Linked DNA regions of Pelagicoccus sp. SDUM812003. The protein of the gene in region 2 interacts with the protein of the main gene of each other region in a pairwise test. Links are inferred from orthologs where the notes say so. Each region holds a gene or a part of one and is shown on either strand. Other genes may lie near its edges.

Evidence for each region.
Region 1: the proteins of QEH54_RS03895 (region 2) and purT interact in binary tests that used the Escherichia coli proteins (3 or more experiments, as listed by UniProt). The link is inferred for Pelagicoccus sp. SDUM812003 from one-to-one orthologs.

The regions. Positions count from the first base shown.
Region 1 is NZ_JARXHY010000001.1:512,173-515,269, forward strand. What follows is about bases 104-2,882. They hold purT (formate-dependent phosphoribosylglycinamide formyltransferase), read left to right. Parts: upstream 104-790; coding sequence 791-1,975; downstream 1,976-2,882. Other genes in these bases: QEH54_RS02035 (response regulator), read left to right, coding at 104-724; QEH54_RS02045 (HDOD domain-containing protein), read right to left, coding at 2,036-2,882. Outside these bases: more of QEH54_RS02035, read left to right, coding at 1-103; more of QEH54_RS02045, read right to left, coding at 2,883-3,097. UniProt on the Escherichia coli protein: Involved in the de novo purine biosynthesis. Catalyzes the transfer of formate to 5-phospho-ribosyl-glycinamide (GAR), producing 5-phospho-ribosyl-N-formylglycinamide (FGAR). Formate is provided by PurU via hydrolysis of 10-formyl-tetrahydrofolate.
Region 2 is NZ_JARXHY010000002.1:397,550-400,676, reverse strand. Bases 13-2,821 are described here. They hold QEH54_RS03895 (farnesyl diphosphate synthase), read right to left. Parts: upstream 1,952-2,821; coding sequence 1,073-1,951; downstream 13-1,072. Other genes in these bases: QEH54_RS03885 (hypothetical protein), read left to right, coding at 2,598-2,821; QEH54_RS03890 (DUF4013 domain-containing protein), read left to right, coding at 1,999-2,577; QEH54_RS03900 (glycosyltransferase family 2 protein), read right to left, coding at 219-1,067; QEH54_RS03905 (pyridoxal phosphate-dependent aminotransferase family protein), read right to left, coding at 13-148. Outside these bases: more of QEH54_RS03905, read right to left, coding at 1-12; more of QEH54_RS03885, read left to right, coding at 2,822-3,127.

The DNA.
Region 1 (3,097 bases), on a different replicon or contig from region 2:
GAACCGCATGAAGCGTTCCGAAGATGATGGCGATCCGGGCATCTTGGAGGAGCCGCGCATGGCCATCGGCTGGCTGGGGGAAAACCGCTTGGCGGCTCTTGGCGGAAATCTGGTGACGGTGGAGGAGCGCCTGATCCGTGTCCCGCCACTGTTCAACTGGCCCAACTTTCGACTCTTCCAGCTGGGAACGGCTCACATGGCCCGTTTCGTCTGCGAGCACCTGGAAATGGCTTCCTTTTCGGTTTCCGCCTACACCGCCGGCATGATCCACGATCTGGGCAAGCTGCTGTTGATGCGTCTGCACCCGTTCGCCTTCCCCGCGATCCACGAGCACGCCATCCGCGAAGGCCTGACCCTGGCCAAGGCGGAACGCCATTTTTTGGAGGTCAGCACTTACGAAATGGCGGCTTACTTCGCGGAGAAGCAGGACTTGCCCAGGCAGTATGTGAACGTGTTCCGCTGGATGGAGAAACCGGAGGAAGCTCCAGTGGACTCCGATCTCGTGGCGGTGGTCTCGCTGGCCCGTGACCTCTGCCGGCGCAACGAGGTGGGCTTCAACGGGGATACGCCGGAGGATGATGCCACGCCGCTGGAGGAGACCTCCGAATGGCAGGTTCTCAAGAACCGCGTCTACCTGAACTTCGATCTGAAGAGATTCGAGAAGCAGGCCCACAAAGAGTGTCTCGCGATCCGCCGCGAGCTGCGAGGCCTCTTCTCCCGTTAGGCGCCCATCGTTCGCTAGGGCGTTGGTTTAGGTTGAATTGCGGGCACGAGCGATTTGACTGCCGAAATGGTAAGCATCGGCACCCCATTTTCATCAACCGCCAAGAAGGCTCTGCTCTGCGGCTCGGGAGAGCTCGGCAAGGAAATCGCTCTCGAGCTGCAACGCTATGGCGTGGAAGTGATCGCGGCGGACGCCTACGAAAACGCCCCTGCCATGCAGGTGGCGACCCGGTCCCGGGTGTTTTCCATGCTCGATGCCGAAGCCTTGAGACAGGTGATCGAGGAGGAGCGTCCGGATTGGGTGATTCCCGAAGTCGAGGCCATCGCCACGGAGGTGTTGGTGGAAATGGAAGCCAAAGGGGTGACTCAGGTGGCGCCTACCGCCCTGGCCACTCAGCTCACCATGAATCGCGAAGGGATCCGTCGCTTGGCGGCGGAGGAGCTGGGGCTGAAGACCTCGCCCTATCGATTTGCCGCCAGCTTCGACCAGTTTGCGGCTGCCGTTGCGGAGATCGGCTTCCCCTGCGTGGTCAAGCCGATCATGAGCTCTTCGGGAAAAGGGCAGAGCGTTTTGCGGACCCAGGAGGAAATGCAAGCGGCATGGACCTACGCCCAGGAAGGAGGGCGCGCGGGCAAGGGAAAGGTGATCGTGGAGGGCTTCGTCGACTTCGACTATGAAATCACCCTGCTGACCCTGCGTCACTGCGGGGGCGCTCATTTCTGCGATCCTATCGGGCACGTGCAAAAAGATGGCGACTACCGCGAATCCTGGCAGCCGCAGCCCATGAGCCCGAAGGCCTTGGAAAACGCCAGGAACATCGCCGGCGCGGTGACCGAAGCCCTCGGTGGATATGGGATTTTCGGAGTCGAGCTGTTCGTCAAGGGAGATCAGGTCTACTTCAGCGAAGTGTCTCCACGGCCTCATGACACTGGCATGGTGACGATGATTTCCCAGGATCTGTCCCAGTTCGCATTGCACGTCCGGGCGATTCTCGGTTTGCCGGTTCCGGCGATACGCCAGCTCGGTCCCAGCGCCTCCTCCGTAATCCTAGTGGAAGGGAAGTCGGGCAAACCAAGCTATGGAAACCTGGAAGAAGCCCTTCGAGAGCCGGACACTCAGCTTCGCCTCTTTGGAAAGCCGGGCGTTTCGGGAAAGCGCCGCATGGGGGTTTGCCTCGCTCGCGCCGACTCCGTGGAAGCGGCCCGAGCCAAGGCTGTCGCTGCTTCGTCCTCGGTGACGGTGGAGCTCTGAGCGGCGCTCCATCGGGGGCGGGGAAATGCGGAGCCGGACCCGCGAGCGTGAACGGGCGGCTTAGTCGAGATCGATCACGCGAACGCGCCCGTAGTGCTCCACGCTGATGCTGGTGCGCTCGATGCCGACGATTCGAGCCTCATCCAAACGGTCTCCGATGCCGACGATGCGATTGTTCACCTGAGCTTTGGGATCGTTGGCGCGGAAGAAGATCGCCCCCAGCCTGATCTCCGGGAATGGCGGCGGTGGCGGGGGTGGAGGTTCCACCGGCGGGGGCGGTTCCTCGATCGCTTCGGCGTCCAGCGATTGTCCCATTTCGAGAATCTCTTCCACAAGCTTGCCGCGGGAAACGGATTTGGCCAGGCCAGCCGTTTCTTCGGGGTCCGAAGATTCAGAGCCGGCCAGAGCTTGAGAAGCGTCCCGCTGGTCGGTTTTGGAAAATGTATTTATAAAATAGATACAAATCAGACTTACCAAAACCCCTGCTGCGAAGGCGAACAGGATGTTCTTCCCATAGCTTTGGGCTGATTCCAACCGTTCCTCTTCCACTTTCCTCAGGGCGGCCCGTGCCACGGCTTCCGAGAGCGCCGCGTGAGCTGCATGGGTCACCGGATCGGGAGCGGGCGGAGTGAGGTGGGTGGCTGCTGGCTTAGGTTCCACGGCTTGATCAGGTGGCTGACGAACGAGTTTCGCCTTGGGGCGCGGCGGTGGCTCCCCGATGGCGACCGCTTGCCACGCTTCCCAGCGGCCGACTTTTCCGATTTCCTCAAGGAATCCCTGGTTGGGCGCGGCGTCGACATGATGCGGGTTGCGCCGTTTGCGAACGATCGCGTTGGCCGCGTGGACTGCTGCCAGAGACGAGAAGCTCTCTCTGCAGCTATTGGCTGGACGGTGGTGCAAGGCGGCGGTTTCGCACAGCGATTCCGACAGTCCCCAACGGGCGAGCAGGTAGGCGCCTACCTCTGCGTGGTCGCATCCGATGGCTCGCGCTTCGGCCTGCCAAGGCGGGATCGATTCCTCCCGAGCCAGTCGCTGCGCTTCGTCGAACGCTTCGGTATCCAAATCCAGCAGAACAAGCTTGCCAATGTCGTGCAGGAGCCCGGCAGTGTAGGCTTCCTCCGC
Region 2 (3,127 bases):
TCCCGTCCACGGTGACGCGAGTGCCGTTCTGCTTTTCCGCGATGCGGTAGTACAGGGCGTATTTAGAGCGGAGTTGGGTGAAACTGTCGCTGGAACAGCGCTCGTGGATCGGGTTGCGAGCTTTCGACTGGAAGAGAGACCTAATCATCTAGCGTGAATACGGGAAAGGGAGCAGGTAGCGCGAATGGGTACGCATTTGAAGGCAATTCCGATTCCCTTTATCGAAACAACAGCAAAAAGAGCGCCTTTGCCGCGAGCGGCGGGTCCATGCGCCACCAGTAGCGGGCGTAGCGTCGCAAGTATTCGCGCGGCCACTCTTCTTTGCCAAAAGGTTTGGCGAACTCGCTCCAGCGCAGGCGGAAGATCTCGGTATTGCGCTCGTTGTTCAGGTTTCGTCCCGGCGAGACGCTGATGTGGTGTCCGATCCGACTCTCTAGCGAGACGTAGAGCCGCCGGCCCGCCTGGCGCAGTTTCATGCACAGATCGACGTCCTCCATGCCGTTGCGGTAGCTTTCGTCGAACCCGCCCACGCTCTGAAAGTCGCGCTTCCGGATGGCCATGCAGGCTGCGGTGACCGCGTTGCGCTCGATCCACGGGCCCTTGGGGGGATTGCGGCGATTTTTGTGAGCGTGGGTCGGCATGCCGTCCAAGCCGAAGAAGATGCCCGCGTGATCGACCAGACCGGTTTCCAGGTTTCGCTGCACGTTTCCCACGGCGCCCGCGTCAGGCAGCGATTCCAGCAGGGAGAGCATCGGCTCCAGCCAGCCAGGGGTCAGCTCCAGGTCATTGTTGAGCAGGACCAGGATGTCGCCTTTGGAAGCTGCGGCTCCGAGGTTGTTGGAGGCGGCGAAACCGAGGTTTTGGGCGTTTCGCAGCACGGTGACGTTGGGCCGCTTTTGGTAGTCGTCCAGAAAGGCCGGTGTATCGTCGCTGGATCGATCGTCCACCAGCACGATCTCCTTGTCCTCGAGAGAAACCGTGTTCTCGAGGCTGCGCAGCATGGCCTGGGTGAGCGGCAGGCAGTTGTGCAGGGCCGAGACGAAGGAAATGCGAGGCGATGCCGGCATCCGGGCTATCGGATACGGTTTTCCAGGTAGGACGCGAGGCCTACGAGGAAACTGGTGTCCCCGGGCAGAGATTGGCAGAGCTGGATCGCTTTTTGGGTGCGCTGATGAGCGATGTCGCGCGACCGCTGCAAGCCGTGCAGCTTGACGTAGGTCGTTTTCTCCAGCTCGGCGTCGGAACCGGTGTTTTTGCCCAAGGTTTCGGCGTCGCTGGTGGCGTCGAGAATGTCGTCGATGATTTGAAAGGCGATGCCGATTTCTCGTCCGAACGCCCGCAGCGTATCCCGCTGAGCGTCGCTGGCCTCGCCGATGATGCCGCCCATGACCAGGCAGCATTCGATGAGGGCGGAGGTCTTGTTCAGGTGGATGAAGTTCAAGGTGTCTTCCGAGAGGGGAGCTCCTTCGCCCAGGATGTCCTCGACCTGGCCGCCGATCAATCGCTCGCTGCCGGCGGTTTCGCTGAGCTCCGAGACCAAGCCTGCGCACAGGCTAGGCTGGCTTTTGTAGTGACGGGCGATGAGCTGAAAGGCGTAGGTCAGCAAGGCGTCGCCCGCCAGCACTGCGGTGGCTTCGTCGAACTGCTTGTGGGAGGTCGCGGCGCCGCGGCGCAGGTCGGCGTTGTCGATGGAGGGCAGATCGTCGTGGATGAGGGAATAGGTATGCAGGCACTCGACGGCGATGGCTGCGGGCGTGGGATCCGTTTTTCCGGCGAAGAGTTCCGCGGCGCTGAGCACCAATACGGGCCTTAGGCGCTTTCCGCCGGCTTGCATGCTGTAGCGCATGGCTTGGTGGATACGGCTTGGACGCGTGCCCTCAGCGGGTAGGTATTCGCCTATAGCTGACTCAACCTGGCTCTGGTATGCCCGTAATTTCTCTTTGAACTCCATTTGAAATGCGCGTATTGGAAACGTTATTATTAACACCAGCATTCGAAATGCCCACGATCGAGCAAGTATCTAAACGCGTCTTTTCAGATAGCACCTGGCTGAAGAAGTGCGCCATCGGCGCCGTCCTCAGCATCATCCCAATCGTCAACTTTCTGGTGCTGGGCTATCTGTATCAGGTGTTCGCGATGGGCAAACGAGGGCGAGAGATGGCCTTGCCGGAATGGGACGACCTGAAAGGGCTGTTTCTCGATGGCCTCCGCTTTCTGGTGATTGGCCTCATCTTCGCCGGTCTGCCGCTGGGCCTAGTGGCCGCCTGCACCTATTTCACCTTTGACGGGCTGATCGCTCAAATCCCCTTGATCCCGGTCGTATTCATCGTGGGACCTCTGCTCAGCGCAGCCCTCTATCTCTACATGGTCAAGCAGGATATCGCGGACTGCTTCAACGTGGAGGCTCTCGGCCTGATGCTCAAGGGTGCAGCGGTGCAGTACGTGGTTCCGACCTTGGCCTATCTCGGCATCTGCCTTCTCGGCTGGCCGCTGATCCCCATCGCGTTCTTCTTCGGCGGCATTTTCTATTTCTACCTTATGGGATACGCGTTTCGCGATCTGGAGAAGCGCTCCTAACCATTTGAATCCTTGTTTGTATGAAAAAACTTAAGCCCAAGGAGCCGACGCTTCTATCCGTTATCATGACAGGTTGCTCCGGCGTTTCTCTCGGCGTCTTGCTGGGGATCTGGCTACTGATCACAGAGCCAGTCAACGCTGTATCCAAATTGCCGGACGCGGACGCGCCGCGAAAGCTGGGGGACTACGGTACGGACTTCAAAGCCGGTCGAAAGGCGGCTGCGGAAACGACCAACGCTCGCAGCGCCGTCTCCAGAATCCAACGACGCACCCCCGGCCCCGTTTCCTTTTCCGAAGAGGAGATCAACTATTTCATCGGCAGCCTCGAGCCGGAGAAGGAAGGCGCTGACGACGCGGAGGAGAGCTCGACGAGCCTTGAAAATTTCAATGTGCGCATCGACGGGGACGTGATGCACGCGAGCGTGAAGGTGGTCATGAACCCGACGGGCGATCGCTTCGAGATGCTGGTGCAGGCTCGGCTTCACTTTGAGAACTCGGAGGCTGGACCGGAGCTGGTGATCGATAGCATGCGGGTGAATTCCTTGCCCGT